DNA from 4 places in the Paenibacillus sp. S02 genome. Region 1 is predicted to be linked to each of the others. Evidence: riboswitches for the same ligand, from Rfam matches in the RefSeq annotation. Region 1 holds a riboswitch; each other region holds the start of a gene.

Region 1 (3,405 bases):
GCGATCCTCCATTGTACGGATGCTGATCCCTGTCAGGGCTTCCGCCTCCGGGATATTCGGTGTAACGACTAGGGCCAAGGGAAGCAGGTCGTCCTTCAAAGCCTGCACCGCTTCCAGTTGCAGCAGTTCAGCACCTCCCTTGGCAATCATCACGGGATCGACGACGACCTTTTTCCAGTCGAACTTTCGGATCTGCTCGCTCACAAGACGGATGATACCCGCATTAAACAGCATGCCAGTCTTTAGGGCATCCACTCCAAGGTCTAATCCTACAGCTTCGATCTGTTCCGCTGTTGCTTCCTGTGGCAGCGGATATACGCCGTGAACCCCTAAGGTATTCTGTACGGTAACGGCCGTAATAGCCGACATGCCGTAAACGCCAAGCTCCTGAAAGGTTTTGAGATCGGCTTGAATTCCGGCCCCGCCGCCACTGTCCGAACCGGCAATCGTCAGTGCTCTGGGTACACGAACGTCTGTCATCGCGCACCACCTGCTGTGGTTGTTCCGGCTTCACGGACAGTGACATGCCCCTCCAGCGAACCTGTATGTAGTTTGGCGAGCTCGTCGAGAAAGGCAATCTGGAAGCTACCGGGCCCCAGCTCTGCGGTACGTGCTGCGGCTCGGGAAGCTGCTGCACCGTAAAATGCCAAGCCTGCTGTACCTGCGAGCAGCAGGTTGGGTTCAACAGCCGCAAAGGCACCTAACACAGAGGTCAGTAGGCAGCCTGCTCCGGTTACCTTCGTGAGCAGCGCGTCTCCGCCGCTAATCATTCGTGCTTCGGCCCCATCGGTGATGACGTCCTCTTTTCCAGTGATGACAACCATTGAATTGAGCGTTTGAGCAGCCCGAATTGCCAGATCGACATGGCCGCTGTCAGCACTGTCACCTGCATCTACGCCTTTAATCTCACGCGCTTCTCCAACAAGATGCGCGACTTCGGCTGCATTGCCTCGCACCAATGAGATTTTGACTTCTCTCAGGATTCGCAGTGCCGACTCAGTTCTAAAGCTCGTTGCTCCCGCACCGACCGGATCTAGCAGGACCGGAACACCGTGTGCATTCGCCGATTGTCCAGCAATGATCATGGCATCCACCAGTTCGCGGTTCAGCGTACCGATGTTTAACACGACGGCTCCCGCTATTTTTGCCATGTCTGCTACTTCCTCGGGTGCATAGGCCATCACTGGGGAGGCGCCCAATGCATACAGGCCGTTGGCCGTAAAGTTAGTGACTACCACATTGGTCATATTGTGAACGAGGGGTTTGCTGTTTTGTACCTTCGTCAGGAGATCTGAATAACTTTTTTCCCATGTACTCATAATGATTATCCTCTCTATAGTTGGTGGTTCAACAGGGCATTAACCGTACTTCACGCATCGAATCGCCAGGCTGACTATTCCAAGACCGCTGCCTGCATCTGGACCGGCCATTCTTCCTGGTTATAAGCCATGTCCCAGAACTTATATTCCAGCTGGCAGCTCAGTATAAAATGCTCAATCATCTGCTCTCGCTCAGCAGCCGTTGCGCCTTCCGCCCAAGCATCTACACGTTCTCGGAACTTGAGTGTTGTATCATCAAGCTGGTCTCCATAGAAGCCCATCCATTCATAGAACGGATGGGACTCATCCGGCTTTACTTCATCCAGCAGCCTGCGACCAATCTCGGCATACGTCCACATACATGGCAGCAACACAGCCAAGATCTCGCCCAGGCTGCCCTCATGCGCAACTGTCAGCATGTGACGGATATAGTGATGGGCCGACGGAGCGAGTGGATATCCCTGCAACTCTTCATAGGTCACCCCTGCGATAGCACAAAAATTTTGATGCGGATGAACCTCGCTGTGGAGAATAAAAGAGATTTGTTCATTAAATACAGCCATGTCCTCCCGATTCGTGGATTTGGAGATTGCGATGCCGTATATCCGCATGTAGGCGTTCAAATATTCAAAGTCCTGTTTTACATAGTGAATCAGCTGTCCCCTTGTCAAACTTCCTTCAGCAATGCCTCTCACAAAGGGATGCTCAAAAATCGCTTGAAAAATGCCGTCCGCCTGCCGACGGAGTTCTTGTGTAAAACTCAATTTCCCCACCTCCATTAATTGAAGAGCAAGAAGTCCTGTAAGGATACAATTCCGGAACAACGCTAAAAAGCCGCCCCGGAAAAATGGAGCGGCTTCAACATAGGCCCAATGCGCAAAAAACGCTTGAAACCTTATATACGAAGGCTCCACTTTCCTACGCTAGTACGAACTAGATCAGGTTCAAAGGGTCCAAGATACGTTCTTGTCTCAGCCATAGTGGCTCCCCTAGTGGACTTCTATTCTATTGACTATTACTGTACATACGTTCATACGCTATGTCAAACATAGTGTGCAAATATGAACTACACATTTTTTGTGAAGACATAAATTCCATCTAATCTAGTGAGCGGGCTTGACCTGACGTATTCTGCCTGTCTGAACAAGGTAATCTCTTCCCTAAACGGAGTGTTAGTGAGGATGATGAATTACACTTTCCACTGCTTTGACCTTGGCATATTCCGGTTTCCACATTGCATCTTGTATAGCTTGTTCCACATCTGAAATGTGCGCCTGCGCTACCTGATCCTGAATCGCGGCTTTTGCAACCGCAATCGCAACAGTGTACGAAACTTCGCGTAATTTTCGGATATGAGGGAGTAGCGCACCGCCAGGCTTATTCGAATCTACACCATTGGCAACAGCAACTGCTGCGGCTGTAAACATCGCAGGGGTAATCCTTTTGGCTTTAACCACAATCGCACCCAGACCCAGTCCCGGAAAAACAAAGGCATTGTTCGCCTGTCCAATCTCAAAATTTGTATCGTTATAGGTGACGGGCTCAAAAGGACTTCCGGTTGCGATCAGTGCTCTGCCATCTGTCCACCGGATCAAATCCTCGGGTACTGCTTCTGCAAGGTTTGTAGGATTGGACATGGGCATAATGATCGGGCGTTCTACATGCTTCGCCATCTCCTTGATGATCTCTTCAGAAAAGGCACCTGCTACACCGGAAGTTCCAATCAATATCGTAGGCTTCACCTGACGGATGACCTCCAGTAGCGGTATTTTGCCGTCACCTGACCGGGTCCATGAGCTGACTTCATCCTTTTTGCGCACATACGGTTTCTGATACTCCAATACGTCTTCCATATCTTCCGTTAACAGCCCACGATAATCAAAGGCCCAAAAGGACTTGAATGAATCATCTGCGGAAAGGCCATCCTCGATCATAGCGCCCCGAATTTGGTCAGCGTTACCGATCCCTGCAGCCCCTGGGCCGAAAACAAGTATTTTTTGTTCACGCAGCGGAGTCTTGGTGACACCCACCGCCGAAAGAATCGCAGCCAGGGTCACCGCTCCTGTACCTTGTATATCATCGTTGA
Region 2 (3,405 bases), 1.9 Mb from region 1:
TGCTCTTCCTTGATCGAATCTGTCAGTTTGTAGTCAGGAGTAAACTGCACAGCCTGGTTTGTGGTACTCACAACCGGACGCACTTGAGACTGAGAGTTGATTACGTTCCACTCACGGTTTTTCTTTTCCAGGCTCAGATCAATAATCCCCAGATCCTTGCCCCATGAGGAAGCTTCCACAGCCGGTACGCCATTAATGGTTCCTTTATCTAGATCTACACCCTTCATTTCTTTAAAATCAGGGCCGGGGAAAGATTTATGAGCATGCCCAAACAGAATAGCGTTAATTCCGTCCACCTGGCTTAAATATTTAACGGCATTCTCCATCATTGGCGTTTGCGGCACATCCTCATAACCTGTGTGCGCAAGCACGACAATAATGTCAGCACCTTCCGTCTTCATTTGAGGAATAAACTTTTTCGCCGTTTCCACAATATCCTTCGTAACGACTTTATCCTTCAAATTGGCTTCATCCCACTGCATAATTTGTGGTGTGACCAAGCCGATGACGCCCACTCTAAGGATGTGCTCTTGCCCCTTCTCGTCCGTTACTGTTTTATCAAGAATTCGATAAGGGGTAAAATAATTTTTAGTAGCTTGCTCCCCCTTATCAACATAAACATTCGCATTTACGTAAGGAAAATCGGCTCCCTTGAGCGATTTCTCCAGAAAGTCGAGACCATAGTTGAATTCGTGGTTGCCCACTGTCGCCGCATCATAGCCCATCAGGTTCATCATCTTGTAGACCGGATGGACACCGCCTTCTTTCTCGAAGGTTTTATTTCTGGCCATATAATCGCCTAATGGATTGCCCTGTAACAAATCACCGTTATCGAACAGCATGCTGTTTCTTGTTTCACTACGCGCCTGTTGGATCAAACCAGCTGTGCTAATCAAGCCATATTCGTTGGTTTCTTTGTCTGAATAGTAATCATAGTTCATCAGCGACGCATGAATATCCGTTGTTTCCATGATCCGCAAATTCACCGTAGCGCTATCGCGAGAATCGCTAGCTGCCCAGGATGGAGCGGCCGAAAACACCAGCATGCTACAAGCCACAACTGCTGCTGTAAACCCTTTAAACCAATTTTTACGAAATAACAAAATATACCCCTCCTCATTAAGGTGTATGCCTCATATACATACTTTTGCACATATATGTAAGCCTTGAACCCACCATTTCTATTTTAATCCAACGCCAGACAAAAGAGTAGTCATTTACTTAAATTATTTATGAAAAAATAATTAATTTTCTCAAAAATAAAAAGCCAGCAAACCTCCTAAAAAACTCGGAGATTCACCGGCTTATCCATTTATATTCGTATTATTTCTTCCAAACCTGGCGCTCAGATTGCTGACCCACATACTCAATGCGCGTCGGATTCACGTCCAGAATGACATAATCGGGATCATCCGGTCCGGAAAACCATTCCTTCAAGGAATCGTTCCACACTTGTTTGCGCAGTCCCTCATCAGCTGTAATCTGGACGGTAGCCTCAACTTCTACGACTTCCTTCGTACCACCAACTTCATAACCCAGCAGCAGATAAGCATTCGGATTGTCCTTTAGCTCATCCACTTTATGAGTTTTGCGATCTGTCGCCAGATGAATGTTCATTCCATCGTTAAAAAGGGCCATATAGCGTACTTTCGGTTTGCCACCCTCTACCGTACCTAACGAGCAAAATTTGTTGTTATCCAAAGCCTTCACAATGGCTTGTTCCAGTTGGTTGCGATCCAATGTTTCCGTTTTACCCACAGTACAACAACTCCTTTTCACGAATTTGAATTCTCTACGGCCACGCCATTGGGCACCAGCCCATCTGAACCTACCTGCGCAGCTGTTCTGAAAATAACATGACCGGATCGAATCGAATTGATTCATGCTCATTTTCAGATCAAAGCTCACAGTAAAAGTGTACCCTGTGGTTCGGCAAATGAACCGTCACCTCTCCCTTCATGCTGGACAGACCCACATTCAAGGCATATAATCGTCGTAGTAAACCCGAATAAATGAACCCATTAAACCATACAATGCCAGGGGTGCTGGAATCGGCCGGCTGAGAGTGTGTCCCAAGACACTGACCCTTACAACCTGATCTGGGTAATGCCAGCGTAGGAATGCTTAAGCAAGATGTGCCTTTTTTACATAGGACCATCCCTTACTTTGGTATATACAAGCGCAAGCGTCCCGGAAACTCGGGGCGCTTTTTTTGTTGAAGATTATGTTGTTGGAAAGATCGCGTCCGGCAGATGTTATTTTTAGAAAATGGGGAACTTAAGCTGTCTGATTGGACGGATAACGGGTAATTAAAGGAGAGAACACAACGATGAAGCGCATGAAAATGTTAAGCCTGGGACTGATCAGTCTGTGGCTCATGGCCCTGACCCTGACCGCTTGCGGTGGAAGTCCCCCCACATCCCAAGAAGCGGCTCCCGCTACCGACACTCAAACGTCTACTCCGGCAAAAGGGCTCAAAGATGTTAAAATCGTGCTCGACTGGACACCCAACACGAATCATACGGGACTCTATGTCGCTAAGGACAAAGGATTTTACGAAAAAGCGGGTTTGAATGTCCAAATTGTTCAACCTGGTTCAGGCGGAGCCGATCAAATGGTTGCTTCTAATGCTGCACCTTTTGGTATCAGCTACCAAGAAGGCGTCACACAGGCTCGTACGCAAGGCGTGCCGCTTGTATCCATTGCTGCGGTGATTCAGCATAATACCTCAGGCTTCGCAGCCCCGGTAGATCGCGGAATTAAGAGCCCGAAAGATTTTGAAGGTAAAAAATACGGCGGTTGGGGCTCTCCCGTAGAAGAAGCGGTCATGAAATCCATCATGGATTCAGACAAAGGCGATGTGAGCAAAGTGAAGATCGTCAACATGGGCAATGCAGACTATTTTACAGCCGTGAAGCGGGATATCGACTTTGCCTGGATTTTCTACGCATGGACCGGAATCGAGGCCCAGCTTCGAGGTGAGCCATTGGATATGCTGTATGTAAAAGATTATTCCAAAAGCCTCGATTACTATACGCCTGTAATTGTGAGCAACGAACAGACGATAAAAAATGATCCCGCGCTGGTCAAAGCGTTCATGGACGCTACCGCACAAGGCTATGAATACACTATCACCCATCCAGAAGAAGCCGCGGACATCTTAAGCAAAGCTGTACCAGAGCTGGATAAAAAACTGGTGCTCGCCAGCCAAAAATGGCTAAGCCCGCGTTATCAGGACGATGCCGCGCAATGGGGCGTGCAAAAAGCGGAGGTATGGCAAAACTATTCGGACTGGATGTACGAACGCAAGCTGCTCAGCAAGCCTTTGGAAGTCGATAAAGCCTTCACAAACGACTTCCTGCCCAAGCGCTAATCATTTGTTAAAACGCTAAATAAGACTGAACT
Region 3 (3,405 bases), 1.4 Mb from region 1:
TGCTTTTATTCTTATTTCACATGATACTGAATTTATGAATCAGGTCGTTAATGTTATTTACCATCTTGAATTTGCCAAGATGACCCGTTATTCAGCTAACTATGAAAAGTTTCTTGAAATGGCGGATCTGAACAAAGCTCAGCATATTGATGCTTATGAGAAGCAACAGGACTTTATTAAGAAACAGGAAGATTTTATTCAGCGTAATAAAGCGCGTGCTTCTACCTCAGGCCGAGCAAAGAGCCGTGAAAAGCAGCTTGATCGGATCGAACGTATTGATAAGCCTGAAGAAGCCGCAAAACCAACCTTTCAATTCAAAGAGGCACGTGCAAGCGGAAAGACGGTATTTGAGGGTATTGATTTTGAGATTGGTTATACACATGCCCTTTTGCCTAAAATGTCCATGACGATTGAACGTGGCGAAAAGATTGCAATTGTCGGCTACAATGGTGTCGGTAAATCGACATTGCTCAAAACCATATTGGGAAAAATTCCGCCAATCAGTGGAAAAACCTATCAAGGTGATTTTTTGCAGCCCGCTTATTTTGAGCAGGAAGTAAAGGCGGAGAAAATTACACCGATTGACGATGTGTGGAATGAATTTCCGCATTTGAATCAGCATGAAGTACGAGCGCATTTGGCGCGTTGCGGTTTGAAAAATGAGCATATCACGCGTCCACTATCAGCGCTTAGTGGTGGAGAACAGGCTAAAGTCCGTCTTTGCAAACTGTTAATGCGTGAAAGCAACTGGGTATTGTTCGATGAGCCTACCAACCACTTGGATGTTAAAGCAAAGGATGAGCTGAAACGTGCCTTGAAGGAATACAAAGGGACCGTATTGCTTGTATCTCACGAACCGGACTTTTACGAGGATTGGGTAACCAAAACGTGGAATGTGGAAGAATGGTCAAGTAAAGTTAACTAAAATCAGTTAAATCCAGTTCTGCATATTTCACACGAAGTGGGGTTTGCAGAATTAGGAAAATATGCTAAGCTATTTTTAGCTTATACAATAAAATAGTCACACTAGGGGAGCCGCCCATGCGGCTGAGACGGAATAAATGGATTTCGGACCCTTTGCACCTGATCTGGGTTATGCCAGCGTAGGGAAGTGAGCGCCGTACAAACAAGGCAACACCATCTTATTTTTGTTTGTGCGTGGGACGATACACGTATACGGATATCATTGTCCGTTCGATTATTGGACGTTCGTTAAACCACTTCCTTGGGGAAGTGGTTTTTTTGCGTTTCGTTCATTTTAAGTTGTTCGAGCTTCCGTAGACGATTCACATACAATCCCCTTTCATTACTGCTGGTAGACGTGGCTGGCTAAGCTTAGATTCTTTAGTCCAATGTGAGGTGAAGACAAAATCGAATTACACGCAATTTCGATGGAAAAGGGCACTTTTGCACAAGCCGCCCAAGTGGCTGCTGTGATTTGTCCGTATGTTCATTATGTACACGCACGTTTAAAACAGAATGGTGCCTCTGCATTGCTTTCTTTGACTCGCAGCATGGTGGAGCAGGGAGTTCCTTTGCAACAAATTGTAGTAAATGATCGTGTGGATGTAGCTTTACTTACTTTGGTTGGAGCCGTCCAGCTACCAGCTAATGGATTACCTGTAGCGGATGTGAAAAGCCTACTTCCAAAGGGTACACGCTGTGGAGTATCTGTGCATTCCTTGGAGGAGGCGCAGACTGCCGAGCGGGCAGGAGCGGACTATATACTTTATGGTCACGTATATGAGACCCATTGTAAGCCCGGTATTGTACCGCGGGGTTTAGCTCAGCTTGAACATATTTGCAGGCTGTCGAACATTCCGGTGATCGCGCTGGGCGGCATACAACCGCACCATATCCCGGAGCTTTATATGGCCGGAGCAAGCGGTATTGCGGTGATGTCTGGTATATGGGAGGCTGAGTCGCCTGTTGCAGCTGCGATGGAATATAGGCGAATGGCAGATCTTGTAGTTCACAGCCTGTAGCGAGAAAACGAGAGTAGAGGCAAGCTGAAAGCAGAATGGTTTATGGAGAGGAGACACGGGACAAATGCCAAAGATACACACAGAGGCAAGAGCGATAGGACACGCTGAATGCTTGGTTATAGGTGGAGGTGTCATCGGCAGTGCCATTGCTTATCATGTGGCCAAGGAGGGAAGAAGTACGATCATGCTGGAACGATTGATCCCGGGTGAGGGAGCCTCAGGAGCAGCAGTTGGCATGCTGGCAGCGGAAAGTGAAGAGTTCACCGACTCTGAGCTGGCACGATTTGCTCGCATAAGTCGAGACGCATTCCCTGAGCTTGTCTGTGATCTGGAGCGTTTGTCGGGTATTTCGGTGGAATTCCGTACAGAAGGATTTGTGACCCCTTTCCGTACGGAAACTGAAGGCCAAAAACGCTGGAAAGCTGCTAAAACGCGAGAGGATGATTGTCCTATCTGGTGGGATGCGAGGGAATTGGCCCGACGAATTCCAGGTTTGGATGAACAAGCGATTGGGGCAATATATCGTTCAAAGGAGACACAAGTGGCTCCTGTCCAGCTTTGCCGTGCTTATGCAGGTGCTGCTGCGGTGCTGGGGGCAACGGTATGGTCTGGTACACAGGCAGAGCAACTGGTCATACAGGATGGTCGAGTTTACGGTGTCCGAACAGATAGTGGCTTTTTTTCCTGCGATCAGGTCATTATTGCTGGAGGCTTGGATAGCATGAAATTGCTAGCGCAAGTTGGGTTTGAATATCCACTTTATCCGGTCAAGGGCGAAGCGGTAGCGGTCTCCTTGAAGGATCACCCGTTAGAATACACCATTTATGCTGATGATATTTACCTCGTGCCTAAACAAAATAACGAGCTTTGGATTGGGGCAACGAGCCTTCCGCATCAATATGACGAAGAGGTGACCGTAGGAGGCTTGGAGGGGTTGCTGACACGTGCCTCTGCTTGGCTGCCGCGCGTCCGTGAAGCTTCTTTTATACGCACTTGGGCGGGCTTACGTCCGCAGGCCGCATCAGGTCATCCTTTTATAGGCACTGTTCCTGGAGTCGAGGGTGTATATGCTGCCGTCGGGCATTATCGCAACGGTGTCCTGCTGAGTGATGCTACCGGGCGTGCGATGGCAGCTATGCTTAATGGGGCTGGTGCAGCTGAACTTGGGATAAGTAGATTTTCTTCTGAGCTTCTCAAGGAGGAAAGCTTATGAAGCTGACGATTAACGGCCAGAGCCTGACCTTTTCTAATCGAATCACTCATGTGGATCAATTGCTACATGAGCTTGATGTAAAGGTGAAAACCGTAGTGGTAGAGCTGAATCGGCGTATATTGACCCGTGAAGATCATGATGAAGCGGTACTGAAGGATGGAGATTGCCTAGAGATTGTACATTTTGTGGGAGGCGGTTGATCATGTT
Region 4 (3,405 bases), 2.4 Mb from region 1:
ACATAAATCACTGGACTTAAACTGCGGAGGCCGCTAAAATGCTCCAGCTCCAGCAAATCAATCCCCGCACCGTTCTGTTGCGTCACTGTTTCACTCCAACGTGGCGAAGACGATTCATTCCATACTCCCGGATACCACACGCCGTACTCGGACAATGCCTGCCGATGCACATGAAATACTTCTTCCGCCCTTCCATCCGCAATAATCTCCCCTTGAGCAGAAAGCACTACAATCCGATCCACATCATGGACAATTTCATTAATTTTATGCTCCACAATCACCAGTGTCTGGTCTACCGAAATGTTTCGAATGGTATCCCACACCTGTGTAGTGCCTTCCTCGTCCAACAAAGCCGTGGGCTCATCCAGAAAAAGCACTTCTGGCTCCATAGCCAGCACAGACGCAATTGCCAGCCGCTGCTTCATTCCCTGTGACATGCTGCCAATGGGCATGTGTATATCCTCCGTTGATAGACCAACCTGTATCAGCAGCTCGCGAATACGGGATCGCATCTGCTCACGAGGAACCTGATTATTTTCCAACACAAAAGCCAGTTCTTCGTCTGCATATGACATACAAAACTGCGTATCAGGATCTTGAAATACAATACCTGAGACACTTGGGATTACAGCAGCATCGCATTTCATAGGCACTTCTATCGTGCGTGGAATCAGACCGCTTAGCACTTGGAGCAGCGTTGATTTACCGCATCCACTTGGTCCCAGCAGCAGCAGCTTTTCTCCCTTGTGGACAGACAAAGACATATTGTGAAAAAGCAGCTCCTGCTCACCGGGGAATTTCAACCGAAGACGGGTGATCGAAGCCACCACATCTTCGGTTGCCTGGCTCATCAATCCAGCCCCTTATAATCTTGTTCCGTTGCAGGCCTCAAACTTCGCGTAACTCCGGTTACCTCCAATGCCCTAGCCAGATAGAACGCGAATACCCCGGCAATCACAATGCTGCCAATCATGCGAAAACCAATATACAAAACATAGTTCCAGGTCGAAAGCTGATCAATATACCCGTAGCTGAAATCTAAAATTAGAGAAGCGACAGCCGCCCCAGCCGCGGCTAGCGAAGCAACCCACAGGTTTGCGTTCCGATACAGAAAAGCTGCAAAAAACAGCTCCGCTCCCAAGCCTTGCAGCAGGCCATAGTACAAAGTGGACATCCCCCATTCGCTTCCCAAAAAAGCACTGACCGTTGCCGCTGCCACCTCTGCCAAAATTGCAACACCCGGCTTGCGAATGATGAGATAAGCAAACGTGCCTGCCATAAACCACATGCCATACATCAGTTGCTCGGCGTGTAGACCAAATGGTTTCATTAAATCATAGGCAGGTCCCCATATTTTGTAGACTAACCCGAACACAACAGCGATCACAATCGTGACCAAAATATCAGTCAGCTTCAACCCTTTGGACGCTCTTACAGCAGTATTCATTATTGCGTGCTCCCCTTTTTCCTTATAATTGGCCTCTTGGCCATAAAAAAAAGCTTGTCTGGAGCTGAATCTCCAGGCAAGCTTTATGCGCAGTAAAAGGTGAAGCACCATACAAAACATCATTCGTCGATATGCCTTATATAACCAGTAGTCTAAGCTACTACACTGATACCAAGCCAAAGTCAGGGTCAAGGTAAAATGCTAGGACATACATTGAATCTATCGACAACCGCGAAACAAGCGGCATTCCTGTATAGTGTTCTTGGTTTCTCTACGCTGGCATTACCCAGATCAGATTTCACGGTCAGTGGCAAGGGCCACCCTCTCAGCCTGACTTTCTCAAGCTCCCGACAATGCTTTTTTAATTCACTATAATATATACCACATCTATGGCTTTGACAATCCTATAATCCGAAGAAACGTTTGGCTGTCTCCGTCGTGGCGATTTCGATCTCCATCATGCTTCGGCCTGTACATTCGGCAACCGTAGCAGCAATGTGAGCGAGATACATCGACTCATTACGCCCTTCTTTAGGCTTAACGGGCAAATTACGCGGGGTCAAAAATGGAGCATCCGTTTCAATCATCAGACGGTCCAAGGGAATATCTCTGACCAGTTCACGCAGATGTTTGCCACGCCGTTCGTCGCAAATCCAGCCGGTGATCCCGATATACAGTCCCATTTCTACATACGTATGCAATTCCTGTTCCGTGCCGGTAAAACAATGCACTACCGCTTTATCGACAAGCCCTTGATATTCCCGAAGCATAGCAACAAAATCCTCATGTGCATCTCGTTCATGCAGAAATAACGGCATATTCAGCTCACCCGCCAGTTGGATTTGCTCCCCAAACCATCGGCGCTGCACATCACGCGGCGAAAAATCACGGTTATAGTCCAATCCGCATTCCCCTATGGATACAACCTGCGGCTGACTCGCCAGCTGGCGGAGCTGCTGAATCGTATCTGCGCTGCAGTCTTTGGCATCATGGGGATGCACGCCAGCTGTCGCATACAACTTGCCCGGATAACGTGCTGCATACTGAGAAGCCTCCCGACTGCTGCGGACACTAGTCCCGGTAATAATCAGGGGTGAAATCCCTACAGCTGCGGCTCTCTCTACCACCTGTTCCCGATCCGCATGAAACGAACGGTGCATCAAGTTCACGCCAATATCAATTAACGGTGTACCCCTTTCCATCTCAATCCCTCCTTCGCAAACTACAATCTCGGATCAATCGGCTCCGATTCCAGAGATAGCGCGGCAAGGACGCATTCATGAATACGATCTACCGTATCCTTGCGGACAAAACGTTCCACGCCTTCCATACCAAGCGCTCCTTCCATCAGGGCATGACGCTCCTTTTTGTTCGTTCGACGCTGCTTCAGACGCTTTAAATTCTCAGGGGCAAGATAATCCATACCGTAAATGATGTGCAAATACTTCCGGCCTCTCACCTTGATTGCAGGCTGAATCATCTTGTCCCGATTTTTCATCAAAAAGCGTTCCGGCTTGATCACAATCCCCTCATGACCATCCTCTGTCATCTCGTTCCACCAGCGAATGACCTCTTCCTCGCTTGCTTCGTCCGTGATAACGCGATACTCTGTCTCCATAAACAGGGAAGACAGCCCAGCCAGTTCCCGGTTTTGCTCCATATGCCAAATATGAGAATGGTCGAAAAAAGTCTTTCCGCTGTGTGCCAGCGTATGGAACGGTGCGATACGAATTTCATCCAGACCGTCCACATCCCAGCAATATTTTTGAAAAGCCTCTTGAAACGTTACGGCATTCGCATACTTCTGTTCCATTTCCTCCAACCAGTCTCCAACCTCTCGACCTGCAACCTTCGCCTGCTTCAGCTTGTCTACCAGCTTACTGCGATCCAGCAGAGCTGCCTCCCCCACATGCGCATACTGTGCAGCAATCAGTTCCCGAGCCTTGAGATTCCACGGT

Evidence for each region. A riboswitch is a leader RNA that binds a small molecule or an ion and turns the genes downstream of it on or off. The one in region 1 is predicted to bind thiamine pyrophosphate.
Region 2: linked by a shared signal. The riboswitch ahead of KAI36_RS02185 (ABC transporter substrate-binding protein) and the one ahead of tenA (thiaminase II) in region 1 are both predicted to bind thiamine pyrophosphate.
Region 3: linked by a shared signal. The riboswitch ahead of KAI36_RS14390 (thiamine phosphate synthase) and the one ahead of tenA (thiaminase II) in region 1 are both predicted to bind thiamine pyrophosphate.
Region 4: linked by a shared signal. The riboswitch ahead of KAI36_RS04665 (ECF transporter S component) and the one ahead of tenA (thiaminase II) in region 1 are both predicted to bind thiamine pyrophosphate.

The regions. Positions count from the first base shown of each region.
Region 1 covers NZ_CP073682.1:4,681,044-4,684,448, reverse strand. Annotated here, with positions in the region: gene thiD (bifunctional hydroxymethylpyrimidine kinase/phosphomethylpyrimidine kinase) at 1-480, opposite strand, end outside; gene thiM (hydroxyethylthiazole kinase) at 477-1,319, opposite strand; gene tenA (thiaminase II) at 1,394-2,083, opposite strand; TPP riboswitch at 2,218-2,320, opposite strand; gene KAI36_RS20710 (NAD-dependent malic enzyme) at 2,492-3,405, opposite strand, start outside.
Region 2 covers NZ_CP073682.1:485,426-488,830, reverse strand. Annotated here, with positions in the region: gene KAI36_RS02195 (bifunctional 2',3'-cyclic-nucleotide 2'-phosphodiesterase/3'-nucleotidase) at 1-1,103, opposite strand, end outside; gene KAI36_RS02190 (pyridoxamine 5'-phosphate oxidase family protein) at 1,324-1,758, opposite strand; TPP riboswitch at 2,029-2,138, shown strand; gene KAI36_RS02185 (ABC transporter substrate-binding protein) at 2,330-3,373, shown strand; gene KAI36_RS02180 (hypothetical protein) at 3,381-3,405, opposite strand, start outside.
Region 3 covers NZ_CP073682.1:3,276,560-3,279,964, reverse strand. Annotated here, with positions in the region: gene KAI36_RS14395 (ABC-F family ATP-binding cassette domain-containing protein) at 1-925, shown strand, start outside; TPP riboswitch at 1,019-1,127, shown strand; gene KAI36_RS14390 (thiamine phosphate synthase) at 1,392-1,985, shown strand; gene thiO (glycine oxidase ThiO) at 2,050-3,198, shown strand; gene thiS (sulfur carrier protein ThiS) at 3,195-3,398, shown strand; gene KAI36_RS14375 (thiazole synthase) at 3,401-3,405, shown strand, end outside.
Region 4 covers NZ_CP073682.1:1,031,301-1,034,705, reverse strand. Annotated here, with positions in the region: gene KAI36_RS04670 (ABC transporter ATP-binding protein) at 1-851, opposite strand, end outside; gene KAI36_RS04665 (ECF transporter S component) at 851-1,447, opposite strand; TPP riboswitch at 1,698-1,807, opposite strand; gene KAI36_RS04660 (TatD family hydrolase) at 1,852-2,649, opposite strand; gene KAI36_RS04655 (polynucleotide kinase-phosphatase) at 2,670-3,405, opposite strand, start outside.